3 regions of the Amnibacterium soli genome follow, and region 3 is predicted to be linked to each of the others. Evidence: predicted binding sites of a transcription regulator. Region 3 holds the regulator's gene; each other region holds the start of a gene.
The links. Region 3 encodes HrcA, which represses chaperone genes, less so after heat shock. Its sites were predicted from a motif close to TTNGCACTCGNNNNNNNCGAGTGCNAA; they were not measured.
Positions count from the first base shown of each region.

Region 1: a site for HrcA is predicted at 1,654-1,680, ahead of groL (chaperonin GroEL). Genes of this name have one in related genera too.
Region 2: a site for HrcA is predicted at 3,850-3,876, ahead of groES (co-chaperone GroES). Genes of this name have one in related genera too.

Region 1 is NZ_BAABLP010000005.1:38,357-45,375, reverse strand. It holds gene groL (chaperonin GroEL) at 1-1,586, opposite strand, end outside; gene ABEA53_RS12445 (cold-shock protein) at 1,903-2,106, opposite strand; gene ABEA53_RS12440 (LytR C-terminal domain-containing protein) at 2,278-2,829, opposite strand; gene ABEA53_RS12435 (DUF3263 domain-containing protein) at 2,883-3,167, opposite strand; gene msrB (peptide-methionine (R)-S-oxide reductase MsrB) at 3,311-3,709, shown strand; tRNA gene ABEA53_RS12425 (tRNA-Thr) at 3,747-3,822, shown strand; gene ABEA53_RS12420 (DsbA family protein) at 3,888-4,817, opposite strand; gene ABEA53_RS12415 (ABC transporter ATP-binding protein) at 5,017-6,114, shown strand; gene ABEA53_RS12410 (DUF4032 domain-containing protein) at 6,111-7,019, shown strand, end outside.
Region 2 is NZ_BAABLP010000004.1:425,560-432,578, reverse strand. It holds gene ABEA53_RS11685 (hypothetical protein) at 1-659, shown strand, start outside; gene ABEA53_RS11680 (ABC transporter substrate-binding protein) at 880-2,115, opposite strand; gene rarD (EamA family transporter RarD) at 2,298-3,227, opposite strand; gene groES (co-chaperone GroES) at 3,445-3,741, opposite strand; gene ABEA53_RS11665 (THUMP-like domain-containing protein) at 3,897-5,078, shown strand; gene ABEA53_RS11660 (DUF4190 domain-containing protein) at 5,096-5,440, opposite strand; gene tsaD (tRNA (adenosine(37)-N6)-threonylcarbamoyltransferase complex transferase subunit TsaD) at 5,531-6,595, opposite strand; gene rimI (ribosomal protein S18-alanine N-acetyltransferase) at 6,592-7,019, opposite strand, start outside.
Region 3 is NZ_BAABLP010000002.1:807,410-814,428, forward strand. It holds gene ABEA53_RS07840 (HIT domain-containing protein) at 51-470, opposite strand; gene argG (argininosuccinate synthase) at 611-2,026, shown strand; gene ABEA53_RS07850 (16S rRNA (uracil(1498)-N(3))-methyltransferase) at 2,097-2,819, opposite strand; gene dnaJ (molecular chaperone DnaJ) at 2,830-3,918, opposite strand; gene hrcA (heat-inducible transcriptional repressor HrcA) at 3,988-5,022, opposite strand; gene ABEA53_RS07865 (magnetosome magnetite crystal formation protein family) at 5,172-5,690, shown strand; gene ABEA53_RS07870 (DUF4870 domain-containing protein) at 5,788-6,174, shown strand; gene hemW (radical SAM family heme chaperone HemW) at 6,167-7,019, opposite strand, start outside.

The DNA of each region.
Region 1 (7,019 bases), on a different contig from region 3:
GGGGCGCCGGCCTTCTCCGGCTTGTCGGCGACGACGGCCTCGGTGGTGAGGAACAGGCCCGCGATCGACGCCGCGTTGAGCAGCGCGGAGCGGGTGACCTTCACCGGGTCGTTGATGCCGGCGGCCAGCATGTCCACGTACTCACCGGTCGCGGCGTTGAGGCCGTGTCCGACGGGCAGGTTGCGGACCTTCTCGGCCACCACGCCGGGCTCGAGGCCCGCGTTCAGCGCGATCTGCTTGAGCGGCGCGTCGACGGCGACCTTGACGATGTTGCCGCCGGTCACCTCGTCGCCCTGCAGCTCGAGCTTCTCGAACGCGGTCTTGCCGGCCTGGATGAGGGCGACGCCACCACCGGCGACGATGCCCTCCTCGACGGCGGCCTTCGCGTTGCGGACGGCGTCCTCGATGCGGTGCTTGCGCTCCTTGAGCTCCACCTCGGTGGCCGCACCCGCCTTGATGACGGCGACGCCGCCGGCGAGCTTGGCGAGGCGCTCCTGCAGCTTCTCGCGGTCGTAGTCCGAGTCGGTGTTCTCGATCTCGTTGCGGATCTGCTGCACGCGGCCGGCGATCTGCTCGCCGTCGCCGGCGCCCTCGACGATCGTGGTCTCGTCCTTGGTGATGACGACCTTGCGGGCCTGACCGAGCAGGTCGAGGGTGACGTTCTCGAGCTTGAGACCGACCTCCTCGGAGATGACCTGGCCGCCGGTCAGGATCGCGATGTCCTGCAGCTGCGCCTTGCGGCGGTCGCCGAAGCCCGGGGCCTTGACGGCGACGGACTTGAAGATGCCGCGGATCTTGTTGACGATCAGGGTCGCGAGCGCCTCGCCGTCGACGTCCTCGGCGATGATCAGCAGCTGCTTGCCGCTCTGGATCACCTTGTCGACGATCGGCAGCAGGTCCTTGATGTTCGAGATCTTGCTGTTGACGATCAGGATGTACGGGTCCTCGAACACCGCCTCCTGGCGGTCGGGGTCCGTGACGAAGTACTGCGACAGGAAGCCCTTGTCGAAGCGCATGCCCTCGGTCAGCTCGAGCTCGGTGCCGAAGGTGTTCGACTCCTCGACGGTGACGACGCCCTCCTTGCCGACCTTGTCGATCGCCTCGGCGATGATCGCGCCGATGGTCTCGTCGCCGGCGGAGATGGACGCGGTGGCGGCGATCTCCTCCTTGGTCTCGACCTCCTTCGCGGCGGACAGCAGCTCGGCGACGACGGCCGCGACGGCCTTGTCGATGCCGCGCTTGAGGCTGATCGGGTCGGCGCCCGCGGCGACGTTGCGGAGGCCCTCGCGGACCAGCGCCTGCGCGAGGACGACCGACGTGGTCGTGCCGTCACCGGCCACGTCGTCGGTCTTCTTCGCGACCTCCTTGACGAGCTCCGCGCCGATCTTCTCGTACGGGTCGTCGAGCTCGATCTCCTTGGCGATCGAGACGCCGTCGTTCGTGATCGTGGGGGCGCCCCACTTCTTCTCGAGCACGACGTTGCGGCCGCGCGGGCCGAGCGTGACGCGCACGGCGTCAGCGAGCGTGTTCAGGCCACGCTCGAGGCCGCGGCGGGCCTCCTCGTCGAAGGCAATGATCTTCGCCATAAGTGCTTCGTCCTCCCTGGACGGTGACGGTCGGGACGGCGTGCGTCTCCGGGTGGGGCCACCACGCCTGGCACTCGATCAGACCGAGTGCTAAAGCATTTTGGCAGTCGCCCCTGAGGAGTGCAAGCCGCGGCGGCCGCGCTCGCCCAGGGCGGAACCCGTACGGCGACGGGAACCACCCGCCTGCCGGAGCGTCCGCCCGCCCGGTCGCCACCTGCTCCGCGGCACGGGCTCGAAGCAGGTGCGGCGCACCGCGGGTCGCGTCCGCGACGCGCGGAGCGGCAGGGCTCTCGATCCGCTCGCGGATCGAAGGCCGTCAGCTGGGCCGGACGGCCTCCGCCTGAGGGCCCTTGTCGCCGGCGCCGACCTGGAACTCGACGCGCTGCCCCTCCGCGAGGGAGCGGTAGCCGGTCATCTCGATGGCGGAGAAGTGGACGAACACGTCCTGGCCGTCGCCGTCCTCCGTGATGAAGCCGTAGCCCTTCTCGGCGTTGAACCACTTCACGACACCGGTTGCCATCAGGCGCTGCTCCTCACCTCGCGGCGGGGCTCCCCCGCTGCACGAGGGCAATCCAACAGCGCCCGCGGTGCGCCCGGAGGCGCTGGAGCGCCCTGCGCGAGGATCGTCGACGACTCTCAACACGCCGGAAACCGCGCCGAAACACGCACGGCCGGAACGGGCGGATCCGCGTCAGGAGGAGGCGGTGAAGTCCGAGCCGAGCACGACCGTCAGCCGCGTCCTCCCCTTCACGTCGAACCGGTCCGACTGCTGCGTGCGGCCGATCCCGAGCGACTTCGCCAGCCCGAGGGCGGCGCCCTGGGAGGCCTTGTCGCCGTAGTAGACGGTGGAGACCTTGACGCCCTGCGTGTCGGCGTTCGCGGTCGACGCGACCTTCCAGCCGTCGCTCTTCGCAGCGGCGGCCGCGCTCGCGGCGAGTCCCGAGGTCTTCGTCGCGTTCAGCACGACCACGGAGGCGTCCGGGTCGATGGTCGCGGCGGGCGCCGCAGCCGACGCGGCGCTCGAGGTGGTCCCGCCGTCACCGGTCGTGGCGACGCCGCGCTCGATGACCGACAGGCCCAGCACCCCGGCGCCCACGAGCACGCCGGTGGCGAGCGCGGCCCAGCCGAACGTCGCCAGCCCGCGGCCGCGACGGGCCGGTGCCCGGTGCGCGCCGACCCGCGCGAGGTCGGTGGGGACGTCGTCGAACCGATCGCGCGGTCGCGCGGTCGCGCCTCTTTCCACTGTTCTCCGTGTTCCTGCCGCACCGGGGACGACCGGCACGGCTCCTGTCGCGCTCAGCTCGAGTGCCGGCGCAGCAGATCGGCGCGCCGTACCGTTCGGGCATCGCGGAGGCGCTGGAGGCGCGTCACGAGCATGGGATCCTCCCGCAGAGCGGCGGGCGCCTCGATGAGCGCGCCGAGCACCTGGTAGTAGCGGGCGGCGGAGATGCCGAACTCCTCGCGGATGGCCTCCTCCTTCCTCCCTCCGCGGCGCCACCAGGCGCGCTCGAAGGCGAGGATGTCGAGCTCCCGGGCGGAGAGCGCCGGCTCGCCGCCGGTCGGGTCCACGGATTCGTCCACGTCGTGCTCGGTGTCCTTCCGTGCGGCCCGCCCCCCTCGTTCGAGGGAATAGGAGGGATGCTAGAAGCGCTGGCTCCCCGTGAGGCGGAAGCCGAACGCCGTGTCCGCTCATGCGAGCACGGACGCCCGCCGGGGAGGCAGCGATGACCTACGAAGTGACCAAGACCGACTCCGAGTGGCGAGCCGCCCTCGACCCGAACGAGTTCAAGGTGCTGCGCGAGGCGGCGACCGAGCGCCCCTGGTCGGGAGCCCTGCTCGACGAGCACCGCGACGGGCTGTTCCGCTGCAAGGCGTGCGACGCGGCCCTGTTCCGCTCGACCACAAAGTTCGAGTCCGGCTCGGGCTGGCCGTCGTTCTACGAGCCCGTCTCCGCCGACGCCGTCGAGCTGAAGGTCGACACCGCCTGGGGCATGACCCGCACGGAGGTGCTGTGCGCCCGGTGCGGCTCGCACCTCGGGCACCTGTTCGACGACGCCCCGCAGACCCCGACGGGCGACCGCTTCTGCATGAACTCGATCTCCCTTTCCTTCCACGAGGAGTGAGACCGGGGGCGGAGCGCCGTTCGTAGACTGACGGAGCGCCGGGATAGCTCAGTCGGTAGAGCGCCGCCCTTGTAATGCGGATGTCGTCGGTTCGATTCCGACTCTCGGCTCCAGCGCGCACATGCAGAAGGCCCTCCCCGCGGACTCGGGGAGGGCCTTCTGCATGACTCCGGAGGCGCTACTCCGACTTCGTCGCGCTCGGCGTCGGGGTCGGCGCGGCGGAGGCCGAGGGGCTCGGCGTCGCGGCGGCGGCACCGCCCACGCTGGTGACGAAGCTGCCGAAGTTGGTCGAGCCGTCCCAGTAGCGGCCGTTCACGACGACGGTCGGGGTCGACGCCCGGTTCTTCGTCGGGATCGTCACCTTCGCGAGCGAGCCCGTCTTGTCGATGAACTCGTCGGTGCGGGCCTGCACCCACGCCTTGAACTGCTGGTCGCGGATCGCGGTGGTGATCTGCGCGACGTTGCTCGGCTTGACCTGCTTCACCAGCTCGATCAAGCGGTCGTCGGTGAGGCCGGGGCCGCCCTCCTTGGGCTGCACGTCGGTGCGGTACAGCAGCTCGTGGAACGCCGCGTAGGTGTCCGGCGAGTAGTTCGCGACTGCTGCGGCCGCGTTGGCCGCCCGCGTCGAGTAGCTGTTGTCGGTGAAGTGGTTGTCGAGGATCGCGACCGGGTGGTACTGCACGACCGCGGCGCCGCTCGTGATCAGCTGCTTCACCTGGCTGCCGTAGGTCTGCTCGAAGCTCTGGCAGGCCGGGCAGCCGAAGTCCTCGTAGGCCTGGATCAGCACGACGCCGTCGCTGGGCGTGGGCTGCGGCGACGGGGTGGCGTCGGAGGACGGCGCGGCGGTCTTCGCCGCCGTCAGCTGCGCGCCCTGGATGGTGATGCCGCCGCTCGCCATGTTGCGCGGGCCCGGCCCGGGCGGGCGCACCGAGTTGACGATGATCACGGCGACGATCGCCACGATGGCGACGATCACGACACCGATGGTCGCCTGCAGCACGACCTTGTTGCGGCGCTCGCGGCGCTGCTGCCGGAGGCGCTGCTCGCGGGCCTTCTCCCGGGCGGCGTCACGGCGCTCGTTCTTCGACGCTCTCGCAGCGTTGCTCATGGATCCCTCCTGCGACCGCCGACCGGCGGCACGGGCAGGCATGGTAACCGCCGTGCGTAAGGGCGGCGCATAGGCGCCCCGCCCGCCCCAGCGCCCGCGTGCCATACTGAGCGCGTCCGGCGATGGCGCCGGGCATGACCACTGGTCATCCTCACTACGGATCGTCCGGCACGTACCTGCCGGTGAAGGAGATTCAGCCATGGCAACCGTGACCTTCGATCACGCGACCCGCCTCTACCCCGGCGGCACGCGCGCCGCGGTGGACGCGCTCAACCTCGAGGTCGCCGACGGCGAGTTCCTCGTCCTCGTCGGCCCCTCCGGCTGCGGCAAGTCGACCTCCCTCCGCATGCTCGCGGGGCTCGAGGAGGTCAACGACGGCCACATCTACATCGGCGAGAAGGACGTCACCGACATCCCGCCGAAGGACCGCGACATCGCGATGGTCTTCCAGAACTACGCGCTCTACCCGCACATGACCGTCGCCGAGAACATGGGCTTCGCGCTCAAGATCGCCGGCGTCGGCAAGGACGAGCGCGCGAACCGCGTGCTCGAGGCCGCGAAGCTGCTCGATCTCGAGCCCTACCTGGCCCGCAAGCCGAAGGCCCTCTCCGGTGGTCAGCGCCAGCGCGTCGCCATGGGCCGTGCGATCGTCCGCCAGCCGCAGGTGTTCCTCATGGACGAGCCGCTGTCGAACCTCGACGCGAAGCTGCGCGTGCAGACGCGCACGCAGATCGCCTCCCTGCAGCGCCGCCTCGGCGTCACCACGGTCTACGTCACGCACGACCAGACCGAGGCGCTCACCATGGGCGACCGCATCGCGGTGCTGAAGGACGGCATCCTGCAGCAGGTCGGCTCGCCCCGCGAGCTGTACGAGCGCCCGAACAACGTGTTCGTCGCCGGCTTCATCGGCAGCCCGGCCATGAACCTCTTCCCGTCCGACCTCGTCGAGGGCGGCGTGAAGTTCGGCGAGTACCTCATCCCGCTGACGCGGGAGACGGTCGCGGGCTCCAGCGGCAAGCAGGTCACGATCGGCGTGCGCCCCGAGGACGTCGAGGTCTCCACCTCGCGCGGCGACGGCCTGCCCGTCGTCGTCGACCTCGTCGAGGAGCTCGGCGCGGACGGCTACCTCTACGGTCACGCGGAGGTGAACGGCCGCCGCACCGACATCGTCGCGCGCGTCGACGGCCGTGCGCACCCGCAGGTCGGCGAGACGGTCTACCTGCACCCGCAGCAGAACCACACGCACGTGTTCGACGTCGAGTCCGGGGCGCGCCTCTCGGCTGCTGTCACGGCTTGAGCGACTCGTTCGGGGACTCGCTCTCCATCACGGCGGCGACGGTCGATCCGGCGCTGCTGGACCTGCCGTGGAGCATCCCCCTCGAGCAGTGGACCGCCGAGCACATCGCGGCCCTGCCGAAGGGGATCTCCCGGCACGTCGTCCGCTTCGCGAACCTCTCGGGGTACGTCGTCGCGGTGAAGGAGACGTCGACCGATCTCGCCCAGCGCGAGTACGACATGCTCCGCACGCTGCAGCGCATGGACGTGCCGTGCGTCGAGCCGGTCGCTGTGATCAGCGGCCGGCTCGACGAGAACGGGGCGGAGCTGGCGACGGTGCTCGTCACCCGCCACCTCCGCTTCTCCCTCCCCTACCGCGCCCTGTTCTCGCAGACGCTGCGGCCCGACACCGCGACCCGCCTGGCGGACGCGCTCGCGCTGCTGCTCGTGCGGCTGCACGTGATCGGGTTCTTCTGGGGCGACGTGTCGCTGTCGAACACGCTGTTCCGACGTGACGCGGGCGCCTTCGCGGCGTATCTCGTCGACGCGGAGACCGGGAAGCTGTACTCCGGCGGCCTGTCCAAGGGGCAGCGCGAGAACGACCTCGAGGTCGCCCGCGTCAACATCGCCGGCGAGCTGATGGACCTCGCGGCCGGCGGCCACGTCGACGAGGACCTCGACCCGCTCGTCACGAGCGAGCGGATCGTGTCGCAGTACCGGATGCTCTGGAACGAGCTGATGGGCCGCGAGACCTTCGCCTCCTCCGAGCGCTGGCGCATCAACGAGCGGGTCGACCGCCTGAACGCGCTCGGCTTCGACATCGAGGAGCTGTCGATCCGGACCGGTGCCGGCGGCAACGAGGTCGTCATCCAGCCGAAGGTGGTCGACGCCGGGCACCACACCCGGCGCCTGCTGCGCCTGACCGGG
Region 2 (7,019 bases), on a different contig from region 3:
ACGGGTCCGCGCGCACCGTCGTGGTCGCTGCGGCGTCGCTGCGGGGAGCGGGCTGGTCCCCCGCACCGCACTGGTCCGACGACGACCCGGCCGAGATCCGCGCCGGCACCACCGTCGACCTCCCCGCCGCGCTCACGACGGCCTCCTGCGAGGCCCGGTCGCCCCTCTCCTCCGCCCGGCTCCGGCTGCCGGACGGCTCGACGCGGACCGTGCGGGCGGAGGACTCGCACGGCACCCTCGCGCGGCTGCACGAGCAGGCGTGCTTCGCCCAGGCCGCGACGAGCACGGCGACGATCGTGTTCCAGGGGTTCCGCCCGGAGGGCCGCACCGCCGAGATCCTGCTCGACGTCCGGGGCGGCCCGGACGTCCGTCGGGGGCTGGTCGTCGAGCAGGTGCTGCCCACGACGCTGCTGTCGCCCCGCAGCGGCGACGAGACGTGGCGGGTGGACCGTCGCCTCGCCGCATCCGGCACCGTGCGCCTGCCGGCCGCACCGACGCGCTGCGACCTGCACGCGGTCGCGGAGGACAAGGTCGGGACCGTCCTGCCGGTGCAGGTCCGGCTGGCGGACGGCCGCAAGGGCACGATCGACGCGGTCGCGCCGAAGGCGCTGAAGGACCGCGTGCTCGCCTGGGTCGTCCGCGCCTGCGGCAACACCTGACCAGCGCCGCAGCACTGGAAGCACCGCAGGTGGCGCAGCATCGAGGACGCCCGGGACCCTTCAGACCATCCCGCCTCCCGCACCCCGAGCGCGAAGCGACGCGTACCGCGGCCCGTTCAGGGCCGCGAAGCGTACGAGCTGCGCCGCGGCGGCGCAGCAGTAGACGAAAGGCCCGGGACCGGCTCGCGCCGGTCCCGGGCCCCTGAGGGACTCCTGCGACCTAGTTCTTGGTCAGGTCGCCGAACTCGGAGCCCACGGCGGAGCTCTCGTTGCCCTTGGAGTACTTGTAGATCGAGACGTACGCCTGCGACGGGTCACCGTTCTTGTCGAGGCTGATGGGCCCCGAGATGCCGTCGTAGTCGATGTTCTTCGTGCCGGCCTTGACGAGCTTCGCGCACTCGGCGAACGTCTTGCACTTGGTGCCGCCCGACGTCACCTGCGAGAGGTTGTCGCGGATGGTCGTGCCGTCCGTCTTGCCGCCGACGAGCGCCGCGAGGGCGATCGAGACGGTGGCGTCGTAGGACTCGGGGCCGTAGGAGAACACGGTCAGCGCCTTGAGGCCGTCCGCCTTCGCCTGCGCCTGCATGCGGTCCTTGAAGTCGCTGGTCGCGACGACGCCCGGGTTCGTGAACTGGGCGCCGGCGATGTCGACGTTCTTGAAGTCGGGGGTGATGACGCCGTAGTTGCCGTCCGCGCCCCAGACCTTCGAGAAGGGGTAGCCCGCCTTGTCGATCTCCTGCGAGATGGACTTGATCTGGTCGAACGAGATCACGATCAGGGCGTCCGGCTTCGACGCCAGCGACTTGCTGACCTCGGAGGAGAAGTTCGTCGCGTTCGCGTCGAACGACACGTCGGAGGCGACCTGGCCGCCACCGCTCGTGATGGCCTCCTTGACGCTGTCGTTCAGGCCCTGGCCGTAGGAGTCGTTCTGGTAGAGGACGGCGACGTTGATCGCGCCCTGCTTCAGCACGGCCTGGCCGAGCACGCGGCCCTGGAGCACGTCCGACGGGGCGTCGCGGAAGAAGTAGCCGTTGTCCTTGTACGTGGTGAACGCGGGCGAGGTGTTGGCCGGCGAGAACTGCACGACCTTCGCCTTCGCGATCTGGTCGATGACCGTCAGCGACACGGAGGAGGACGCGGCACCGATGATGGCGCCGACGCCCGAGGAGAGCAGCGACGTCACGGACTGCGTGGCGATGTTCGTGCTGGTGTCGCCCGAGTCCTTCTGGATCGCGCTGACCTTGATGCCCGCGTTCGCCTTGTTGATGTCGGAGACGGCGAGGTTCACGCCGGTGATCTCGGGCGGGCCGAGCACGGCGAGCGTGCCGGTCTGCGGCAGGATCGTGCCGATCTTCAGGTCGAGCGACCCGGCGGAGCTCGAGGACGAGCCGCTCGGGGACGAGCCGGAGCAGGCGGTGAGGGCGACCGCAGCGGCAGCGGTGAGGGCGATCGCCACCGCAGCGCGACGTCCGCGTCGAATTCCAGGCATGGATGTCCTTACTTCTTCGGTCAGGGCAGGTCCGTGCGCGGGGCGCCGAACACGAGGAACCTACGGAAATCAGGTTCCGGGCGTGTTTCAGGCGGCGTTCATGTCCGATTCGTTGTGAATCCGTGACCCTTTCGCGGGCCGTGCGGCGCTCAGGCCGCGGAATCCGCGGGAACGGCGGCGGCCCGACGGGGCCGGGAGCGGACGACCGACTCCCCGACGAGGATTGCGAGCGCGGCCCAGACGAGCGCGAAGCCGGTCCAGCGCGCGGAGGACATCGGCTCGTGCAGCACCGCGACGCCGATCGCGAGCTGCAGGATCGGCGCGACGTACTGCAGGAACCCGACGATGGAGAGCGGCAGGCGCCGGGTCGAGGCGGCGAAGAGCAGCAGCGGGACCGCGGTGCCGATGCCGGCGGAGGTGAGCATCAGGGTCGGGAACCAGCCGGCGGTGCCCCACGCGAGCCCGGAGGTCGTGCCGACGACGATCAGCTGCACGATCGCGACCGGCACGAGCCAGGCGGTCTCCAGGGTGAGGCCGGAGACCGCGTCGACGCGGCCGAGTCGCTTCTTCACGAGGCCGTAGAAGCCGAAGGACGCCGCGAGCGCGAGCGAGATCCACGGCAGCGAGCCGGTCTCGACGGCGAGCACCACGACCGCGAGCGCGCTGACGCCGATGGCGACCCACTGCACGGGGCGCAGCCGCTCCCGCAGCACGACCACCCCGAGCAGGATCGTGACGATCGGGTTGATGAAGTAGCCGAGGGCGGCGTCGACGACGCGGCCGGAGGTGGAGGCGATCACGTAGACCGTCCAGTTCACCCAGATGAGCGCACCGGCGAGCGCGAAGGACGCCACGGCGGACCGGTCGCGGAGCACGCCGCGGAAGCGCCCGAAGCCGCGCGTGACCCCCAGCAGCAGGAGGCAGAAGACGAGCGAGAAGACGATCCGCATGCCGACGATCTCGAACGCGCCGGCCGGCTTCATCAGGAGGAAGTAGACGGGCATCGCGCCCCAGAGCCCGTAGGCGCCGATCCCGAACAGCAGCCCCGCCCGGGTCGACCCCTGGTCCTCCGACGTCACCGGGCGAGGGTAGTCCGTCGCGGCTCAGCGCTCAGACCGCGGTCGGCCCCTGACCACCCGAGCCCACCCGCCTCACCGACGACCCGCTGTCGCGTACCGCGGCGCGTGCAGCGCCGCGAAGCGACACAGGGCTTCGATCCGCCGCGGATCGAAACCCCATGAACACGGAAGGCCCCCGCACCGAGCGGTGCGGGGGCCTCCGAGAAGCGGGATGCGCTCAGCGCACCACGACGGCGAGCACGTCGCGGGCGGAGAGGACCAGGTAGTCCTCGCCCTGCACCTTGACCTCGGTGCCGCCGTACTTCGAGTAGATGACCCGGTCGCCGACGGCGACGTCGAGCGGCACGCGGTTGCCGTTGTCGTCGATGCGACCCGGTCCGACGGCGACGACCTCGCCCTCCTGGGGCTTCTCCTTGGCGGTGTCGGGGATGACGAGCCCCGACGCGGTCGTCTGCTCGGCCTCGACCTGGCTGATCACGATGCGATCCTCGAGCGGCTTGATGGAGACCGGCACGGTCCACCTCTGCTTTCCTGAGTGCTTCCTGCTGCCAATCGGAAGGACTGGCACGTGTGGGTTGGCACCCCGCACCGCAGAGTGCCAGCTCCCAACCCTAGGGCCCCCCTGGCACTCATGCAATGCGAGTGCCAGGCGCCGCCTACGGTGGAGGGATGGAACGCAGCGAGCTCGAGGCGCTGCTCAGCAGCCGGGTGCTCACGGCCGTCGACGACGAGGCGCGGCCGGAGACGCCCGCGGACGTGCTGGCCCGCTCCACGGCCCTGCGCCGCGCGGGCTTCGCGCCCGAGGAGGCCGCGGCGATCCTCACGCAGGCGGCCCTCCGCCGCCGCGCGCGGGTGAAGTTCGGCGAGTTCGCGGACCGCATGCTGTTCACCCGCGCGGGGCTCGAGCAGGCGACGCGGCTCGACGTGGCCGCCCGGCACGCCGCCCGCTTCCGCGATGCGGGCATCCGCCTCGTCGCGGACCTCGGCTGCGGCATCGGCGGCGACGCCCTCGCACTGGCCGCGATCGGGCTGCAGGTGCGGGCCGTGGAGCGCGACGAGGTCACGGCCGTGCTCGCGCAGTACAACCTGGCGCCGTTCCCGGAGGCGGAGGTGGTCGTCGCCGACGCCGAGCAGGTCGACCTGGCCGGGGTCGACGGGGCGTGGATCGACCCCGCCCGCCGCACGGCCGGCCACACCGACACCCGGCGGGTCGACGCGGCCGACTACAGCCCCTCCCTCGCCTTCGTCGAGCGCACGGCGGCCCGCCTGCCGACCGGCGTGAAGCTGTCCCCGGCGCACGACCGGGCCGACCTGCCGGAGGACGCCGAGGCCCAGTGGGTGTCCGACCGCGGCGAGGTCGTGGAGCTGGTGCTGTGGCGCGGCGGGCTGCAGCGCGAGGGCGTGCGCCGCGCGGCCCTGGTGTCGGGTCCCGGCGGCGTCGCGGAGCTGACCGCCGCGGCGGACTCGGCGGACGAGCCCGTCGGCGGGCTCGGCGACCACGTGCACGAGCCCGACGGCGCGGTCATCCGGGCCCGCCTGATCGGCGACCTCGCCCGGGCGACCGGCACCCGGCCGATCGGGCCGGGCATCGCCTACCTGACCGGCGACGGGCCGTCCCCGTCGCCGTTCACGACGTCCTTCGCCATCGACGCCGTGCTGCCGTTCGACAAGCAGCGGATCCGCAAGGAGCTGCACGCCCGGGGCATCGGGCGGCTGGAGATCAAGAAGCGCGGGGTCGACCTCGACCCCGCGCGCTTCCGCAAGGAGCTCGCGCTGCGGGGTGACGAGGAGGCGGTGCTCCTCGTCACCCGCACGGCGGGCTCCCGCGTGGCCCTGCTCTGCCACCGCTGACGCGGCGGCAGGAGGCGTCAGGGGGCGGTGGTGCTCGCGTCCTGCGACGCCGCGTAGGCGAGCGCGACGATGACCAGCACGATGACGATCAGCGAGATCAGGAAGCCGACGATGCCGAGGATCAGGCCGGTCAGCCACAGGCCCTTCGCCTGGGGCTCGCGTCGGCGCGCGATGAAGCCGAGCACGGCGCCCGCGGCGCCGAACAGCAGGCCGATCCAGAACAGCGAGGTGAGGATCCCGAGGATGCCGCCGATCAGCGACAGGATGCTCAGGACCGGGGTCTGGTTGGTCGGGCGGGGCCCGGCGGCGTAGGCGTCGGCCGAGTTCGGCGTGGACGGCGGGGTGGGCTGGTAGTCGCTCATGGCTCCTCATCGACGGGAAGGTCGCGCCATGGTCCCAGCGCGCGGAGCCGAGCGTCAATGCGAGGGGCCGGAACGGTGCCCGGATTGGGGTCAGCCGACCAGGACCCGACCGACCGGCAGGCTGGAGTCGACGCCGAAGCCGGCGCCGCTGGGCGCACTGCCCGCCTCCACGAGCCGCGCGCCGAGGCCGGCGATCATCGCGCCGTTGTCGGTGCAGAGGTCGAACGGCGGGATCCGGAGGCGCACCCCGGCGGCCGCGGCGCGCTCCGCGGCCACCTCGCGGAGACGGCGGTTGGCGACGACGCCGCCGCCGAGCAGCAGGCGGGGCACGCCCGTCTCCGCGCACGCGTCGAGCGCCTTCGCGACGAGCACGTCGACGACCGCCTCCCGGAAGGACGCGGCGACGTCGCCGACGGCAACCGGTGCCCCCTCGGCCGCCCCGCGCTCGACGTGGCGCGCGACCGCCGTCTTCAGGCCGGAGAACGAGAAGTCGAAGCGGTGCCGCTCGCGGTCCTTGCCCGCGGTGAGCCCGCGGGGGAAGCGGATCGCGCGCGGATCCCCCTCGGCCGCCGCGCGGTCGATCGACGGGCCGCCCGGGTAGGGCAGGCCGAGCAGCCGCGCGGTCTTGTCGAAGGCCTCGCCGGCGGCGTCGTCCAGGGTCTCGCCGAGCAGCTGCACGTCGTCGACGAGGTCGCGCACGAGCAGCAGGGAGGTGTGCCCGCCGGAGACCAGGAGGGCGACGGTCGGCAGCTCGACGGGCTGCGGCTCCTCCCCCGGCAGGTGCAGCTGGTCCGCGGTCACGTGCCCCACGAGGTGGTTCACGCCGTAGAGCGGCTTGCGCGCGGTGACGGCGAGCGCCTTCGCGGCGCCGACGCCGACCATCAGCGCGCCGGCGAGCCCCGGGCCCGCGGTCACGGCGACCGCGTCGAGGTCGGCGATCCCGACGCCCGCGACCTCCAGCGCCCGCTCGAGGGTCGGGCGCATGGCCTCCAGGTGGGCGCGCGCGGCGATCTCCGGCACCACGCCGCCGTAGCGGGCCTGCTCGTCGACGGAGGAGGCGATCACGTTGGCGAGCACCTCGCGGCCCCGCACGATGCCCACGCCCGTCTCGTCGCACGAGCTCTCGATGCCGAGGATCAGCGGGCCGGACGTCATCGGGTGCGCTCCAGGTCGAGCCGCATGACGATCGCGTCGACGCCGTCCGGCTGGTAGTAGCGGGGGCGGCGGCCGACGACCCCGAACCCGCGCGAGGCGTAGAGGGCCTGGGCGACCGGGTTGTCGGCCCGCACCTCGAGGAACACGCGCTGCGCGCCGCGCTCGGCCGCGGTCGCGAGCATGCGCCGCAGCAGCGCCGCGCCCGTGCCCTCGCCGCGGTGCGCCTCGTCGACCGCGATGGTCAGCACGTCGGCGTCGCCGCTGCCGGGCGGCGCGAGCACGGCGGCGTACCCGACCACGCCGCGCTCGTCCTCGGCGACGAAGGCGTCGCCCGACGCGAACGTCTCGCGCATCGCCGGCTCGGACCAGGCGTCCGTGGGGAAGCTCGCGCGCTCGATCGCCATGACCGCGTCGACGTCGTCCG
Region 3 (7,019 bases):
CACGGACGATGCCGTGCGTCCCGCGGTCGGGCGGAGGTCGTCGGAGTCGGTCAAGCTTCCTCTCCATCGGGCATGCCGCCCGTCATCGTGCGCTCGTCGAGCCCCGTCGGGGCCGCGCCATCCGCATGCCGCCGGCCCGCGGCCAGCACGTGCGCGTGCACGTGGAAGACGGTCTGCCCCGCGCCCGCACCCGTGTTGAAGACCAGTCGGAAGTCCGCGGCGCCGGCCTGCTCCGCCGCGGTCCGCGCGACCTCCACCATGGAGGCGAGCAGCTTCGGGTCGGCCGCAGCGAGCTCGGTCACGTCGCGGTAGGCGTCGGTCTTCGGGACGACGAGCAGATGCACCGGCGCCTGGGGTGCGATGTCCCGGATCACGAACACGTCGTCCGTCTGCAGCACGATCTCGCTCGGGATCTCCCCGCGCAGGATGCGCGTGAAGACCGAGGGCTCCGTGCCGACCCGCTCCGCCATGGCCGACGATCCTACCGTCGCGGGGGACATCGGCCCGGGCGGCTGCGGGAACTCGCGGCGCCCGCTCGGGCGGCGGGGCGCATGCGCGGCGGGTGCCGCGTTCGGAGGCGCCTCCCGGCGCCCTCGTAGACTCGGGAACCGTGTCGAAGATCCTCTCGGACCTCCCCGTCGGCCAGCGCGTCGGCATCGCCTTCTCCGGAGGGCTCGACACCTCCGTGGCGGTCGCCTGGATGCGCGAGCACGGGGCCGTCCCGTTCACCTACACGGCCGACCTCGGGCAGTACGACGAGCCCGACCTGTCCGGCCTGCCGGACCGAGCGAGGGCGTACGGCGCCGAGGGCGCCCGGGTCGTCGACGTCCGGTCCGCGCTCGTGGAGGAGGGCTTCGCGGCCCTCGCGTGCGGCGCGTTCCACATCCGCGCCGGCGGCATGCCCTACTTCAACACGACGCCGCTCGGCCGCGCCGTGACCGGCACGACGCTCGTGCGCGCGATGCAGGAGGACGGCGTCTCCATCTGGGGCGACGGGTCCACCTTCAAGGGCAACGACATCGAGCGGTTCTACCGCTACGGCCTGCTCGCGAACCCCGACCTGCGGATCTACAAGCCGTGGCTCGACCGACGGTTCGTCGGCGAGCTCGGCGGCCGCGCCGAGATGTCCGCCTGGCTCACCGAGCGGGGCCTCCCCTACCGGGCGAGCGCCGAGAAGGCGTACTCGACCGACGCCAACATCTGGGGCGCGACGCACGAGGCCAAGAAGCTCGAGGAGCTCGACGCCTCCGTCGAGCTCGTCGAGCCGATCATGGGCGTCCGCTTCTGGGACCCGGCCGTCGCGATCGAGACCGAGGACGTCGTCGTCGGCTGGGAGCAGGGCCGCCCCGTCAGCGTCAACGGCACCCGCTACGACGACGCGGTCGCCCTGGTGCACGCGGTCAACGGGATCGGCGGCCGCCACGGCCTCGGCATGACCGACCAGATCGAGAACCGGATCATCGAGGCGAAGAGCCGCGGGATCTACGAGGCGCCGGGCATGGCGCTGCTGTTCATCACCTACGAGCGCCTGGTCTCGGCGATCCACAACGAGGACACCCTCGCCGCGTACATGACGGACGGGCGCCGCCTCGGCCGCCTGCTCTACGAGGGCCGCTGGCTCGAGCCGCAGGCGCTGATGCTGCGGCAGGCCCTCACCCGCTGGGTCGGCGCGCCGATCACCGGCGAGGTGACGCTGCGCCTCCGCCGGGGCAACGACTGGACCGTGCTGAACACGGTCTCGCCGAACGCGACGTACCACCCGGACCGGCTGTCGATGGAGCGGACCGTCGACGCGGCGTTCAGCCCCGACGACCGCATCGGGCAGCTCACGATGCGCAACCTCGACCTCGCCGACTCCCGCGCGAAGCTGGAGTACTTCGACGGCCTCGAGGTGCTCGGCGGCACGGTCAGCGAGCTGGTCGGCGACCTCGAGCCGGGCCGCGCCTCCCACATCGCCTCCTCCGGCCACGACGACAGCGCCGAGGAGGCGCTCGACGCCGCCGCGATGGAGTCCGGCACCGACTGAGCCCGTCTTCATCTTCACGGAGTTCTGGCGCGGCTTCGCCGCGACTAGAACTCCGTGAAGATGAAAGAGGTCAGGGCCAGAGGTCGAGCTTCGCCGCGAGGGCGGCGAGCGCGGCCGGGCCGGCCGTGGAGGTGCGGAGCACCAGTGGGCCCAGGCGCACCGGCGTCGCGCCGACCGCGGTGAGCCGGTCGAGCTCCTCCGGGGCGATGCCGCCCTCCGGCCCCACGACGAGCACCAGGTCGCGGCCCTCGGGCACGGTCGCGTCGAGCAGGCGGACCTCCGCGGTCGGCTCGAGCAGCAGCACCGTCGCATCGGCGGCCATCGCGGCGACGTCCGCGGTGGAGGCGAGGGGCAGCACCTCCGCGGCCCACGGGCGCATCGACTGCTTGCCGGCCTCGCGGACGATCGACGCCCAGCGGGCGACGCCGCTGTCGACCTTCCCGCCGGTCCACCGGGTGACGCTGCGGGCGGCCGACCACGGCACGACGGCCGCGACGCCGAGCTCGGTCGCCGCCTGGATCGCGGCCTCGTCCCGCCCGCCCTTGGCGAGCGCCTGCACGAGCACGACGCGCGGCGCGGGTGCGGGCTCCTCGCGGAGCGCCAGCACGGCCAGCTCGACGAGGTCTCGGCCCACCGCGGTCGCCTCGGCGTCCGCGACGCGGCCGCGCCCGTCACCGACGACGATCCGCTCCCCCACCCGCAGCCGCGAGACCTGAGCGGCGTGCCGCGCCTCCTCCCCCGTCAGCCGCGCGGCGTCCGCGGTCAACGAGGAGGCGAGGTAGAAGTGCGCCACCGCCGCCCGATCAGACGCCGAGGAAGCGGTCGCGCAGCTTCGCGAAGAGCCCCTGCTGGAAGTGCGAGAACTGCGGCGCCTTCTGCTTGTTCCGGCCCGCCAGCTGCCGCACCAGCTCGGTCGCCTTCGCGTCGAGCTTCGTCGGAGTGACCACCTGCACGCCGATCCGCAGGTCGCCGCGGCCCGCGCCGCGCAGGCGGGTGATGCCGCGATCGGGCACCGTGATGACCTCGGCGCTCTGCGCGCCGGGCTTCACCTCCACCTCGACCGGGCCGTCGAGCGCCTCCAGCGTCGCCGTGGTGCCGAGGATCGCGTCCGTCATCTGCACCTCGAGCGTCGCGAGCAGGTCGTCGCCCGCACGGCTGAACACGTCGTGGTGCCGCACCTTGATCTCCAGGTACAGGTCGCCGGCGGGGCCGCCCGCCTGGCCGACCTCGCCCATGCCGGCCATCTGCAGGCGCAGGCCCGTCTCGACGCCGCCGGGGATGTCGACCGGGATCGTCGTGCGGGCGCGCACGCGGCCCTGGCCCGCGCAGTTCGAGCAGGGGTGCGGGATCACGGTGCCGTAGCCGCGGCAGACGGTGCAGGGCGTCGAGGTCATGACGTTGCCGAGCAGGGAGCGGACGGCGCGCTGGATCTGGCCGCTGCCGTGGCAGATGTCGCAGGTCGCGAGCGACGTGCCCGGCTGCGTGCACGCGCCGTGGCAGACGTCGCAGAGCACCGCGGTGTCGATCTCGAGGTCGCGGTGCGTGCCGAAGACGACGTCCTCGAGGTCGATCTCGACCCGCAGGAGCGCGTCCTGCCCCCGCTCCTGCCGCGACTTCGGGCCGCCGCGCATCCCGCCGCCGAAGAACGACTCGAAGATGTCGCCGAAGCCGAACTGCTGCCCGCCCTGCGAGCCGCCCATGTCGTACTCCTGCCGCTGCCGCGGGTCGGAGAGCACGTCGTAGGCGTGGGTCACGTCCTTGAACTTCTCGGCCGCGTCCGCGCCCGGGTTCACGTCCGGGTGCAGCTGGCGCGCGAGCCGGCGGTACGCCTTCTTGATGTCGTCGGCGGAGGCGTCGCGTGCGACGCCCAGCACTTCGTAGTGGTCAGCCACGTGGGCCCTCCTCGTCGCCGCACCCTGCTGCGGCGGCACGTTCTCGGCCGCGGTCCGCGGCCTCGTGGATCACTCCTCGCCGAGGAGCTTCGACAGGTAGCGCGCCACCGCTCGCACGGCGGCGATGTTGCCCGAGTAGTCCATGCGGGTCGGACCGAGCACGCCGATCCGCGCGACCTCGCCGGCGGACGACCGGTAGCCGCCCGCCAGGATCGACGTCTCCGCGAGCCCGACCAGCGGGTTCTCCCGGCCGATCGAGACGGAGACGCCGCGTTCGTCGAGCTCCATCTCGCGGAAGAGGCGCAGCAGCACGACCTGCTCCTCGATCGCCTCGAGCACGGGCAGGATGCTGCCCGGGAAGTCCCGCTCGGTGCGGGCGAGGTTGGCGGTGCCGGCGAGGATCAGGCGGTCCTGGCGGTCGTCGACCGTCGCGGACAGCGCGGCGCCGATGCGCTCGAGCACCGTCCTGCGCGGCGCGGGCAGCGTCTCGGCGAGCGACTGCAGCGTCGCGGGCACGTCGGCGAGCAGCCGGCCGACGAGCACGCCGTTGATCCGGGCGCGCAGCTCGGCGAGGGCGACGTCGTCGACCAGCGGCTGGTCGTCGCCCTGCGGCAGCTCGACGACCTTCTGGTCGACCCGCCCGGCGTCGGTGATCAGCACGACGAGCAGCCGGCTCGGCGACAGCAGCACCAGCTCGACGTGCCGCACGTAGGAGCGGGGTACCACCGGTATCTGCACCAGGGCGACCTGGTTCGTCAGCTGCGACAGCATGCGGACCGTGCGCGCGAGCACGTCGTCGAGGTCGGCGCCCTCCTCCAGGAAGGTGCGGATCGCCATCCGCTGCGCGGTGGTCATCGCGCGCACCTCGGCGAGGTGGTCGACGAACATGCGGTAGCCCTTGTCCGTCGGCACGCGGCCGGAGGAGGTGTGCGGAGCGGCGATCAGGCCGTCCTCCTCGAGCGCCGCCATGTCGTTCCGGATCGTGGCGGCCGAGACGCCGAACGAGTAGCGGTCGACGATCGTCTTCGACCCCACCGGCTCCCGCGAGGCGACGTAGTCCTGCACGATGGCCCGCAGGACGTCGAGTCCGCGCTCCGAGACCATCGCGCACCTCCCGCCTGGCACTCCTTGCACCGGACTGCCAATTCTAAACCCGACCGCCGACGAGCCTGGCATCGCACGCGGGCCTGTCGATAGCCTGAACGCCGTTCCAGCGGTGCGGCGAGCGCGCCGCTCGAGGTCAGGAGCACGCGATGCGGGAGTCCCGGCCGACGGTCGCGGCGGCACCGCTGCCGCCCGCGGACGAGACGCTCTGGTCGACGCTCGCGCACTTCGGCACCGTCGTCGGCTTCCTGCCGTCCCTGCTGATCCTCCTCCTCGTGGGCCCGCGCAGCGCCCGGGTGCAGGAGGAGGCGGGGAGGGCCCTGGACTTCGCGCTGACGGCCTGCATCGCACTGGTCGCGCTGTGGGTCCTGGGCGCCGCGGCCGGCGGCGTCGCGTCGATCGTGCCCCGCGGCGCCGACCTGCCGTTCCTGCTGCTCGGCTTCCTCATCGGGCTCGTCGCGTTCGGCGGCTGGGTGCTCGTGGTCGCGCTCTCGATCGCCGCCGCGGTGCGGGTGCACCACGGCGCCTCGTTCCGCTACCCGTTCTCGCTGCGCCTCGTCGAGCGGCTGGATCCCGTCAGGAGACGACCGCGACCGATGGCCGCACCCCCGCCTCCGCCCCGGCGCAGCCGCTCAGCCCGAGCGACGAGCGGACGTGATCGACCCTGATCACGTCGGCTCGCCATCGCCTTCATCAGGTGACCGCCTCGCCGCATCCGCCCGGGCGGATGCGGCAGGCTCGCCGTCCGCACATCGAGAGGAACCCGTGAGCGACTACCAGACCCCCTCCGTCACGCCGCGACCCCTGCAGCCGAGCGACGAGCGCATGTGGGCGATGTTCACGCACCTCAGCGCGCTCGTGGGCATCGTGGTCGGCGCCGGCTTCGTCGGCTGGCTCGGCCCGCTGATCATCTTCCTGGTCTTCAAGGACCGCAGCGCCTTCGTGGCGGAGCACGGGAAGGCGACGCTGAACTTCCAGATCACGATGCTCGTCGCCGCGTTCGTCGCCGCGCTGCTGTGGATCGTGCTCGTCGGGTTCCTGATCACCGCCGCGATCTACGTGATCGTGATCGTGTTCTCGATCATCGCGACGGTCGCCGCCAGCCGTGGCGAGCGGTACGTCTACCCGCTCACCATCCGCTTCATCAAGTAGGGGCGGAGCCCTCGGCGGGCAGGAGGCGGCGGACGACGCCGTCCGCCAGCAGCCGGCCCGAGCGCGTCAGCACGACGCGGCCCGCGAACGCCGGCCCCGCCTCCACGAGCCCGTCGGCGAGCAGCCCGGCGATCGCCCGCCGTCCCCCGGTGTCAAGGCGGTCGACGGGCATGCCGTCCGCGAGGCGGGTCTCGAGCAGCACCCGCTCGACCGCGCGGGTCGCGTCGTCGAGCGTCTCCCGGCCCGCGGCCGGCGAGCCGCCCGCGGCGATCCGCTGCGCGTACGCCGCCGGGTGCTTCACGTTCCACCACCGCACGCCGCCGACGTGGCTGTGCGCGCCGGGCCCGACGCCCCACCAGTCCTCGCCCGTCCAGTAGGACAGGTTGTGCCGCGACCGCGCGCCGTCGTGCCGCGCCCAGTTGCTCACCTCGTACCAGCCGTAGCCGGCGGCCGCGAGGCGCTCGTCGGCCAGCTCGTACATGTCGGCCTGCAGGTCGTCGTCCGGCGCCGGCACCTCGCCGGACCGGATCCGGCGCGCGAGCGCGGTGCCGTCCTCGATGATCAGCGCGTACGCCGACAGGTGGTCGGGCTCGAGCGCGAGCGCCGTGTCGAGGCTGCGCCGCCAGTCGTCGAGCGACTCCCCCGGTGCGCCGTAGATCAGGTCGAGGCTGACGTCGAGCCCGGCGTCCCGCGCCCAGCCGACCACGAGCGGCACCCGCTCCGGGTCGTGGGTGCGGTCCAGCACCTCGAGCACGTGCGGCACGGCGGACTGCATCCCGAACGACACCCGCGTGAAGCCCGCATCCGCGAGGGTGCGCAGCGCGGCCGCGTCGACCGAGTCGGGG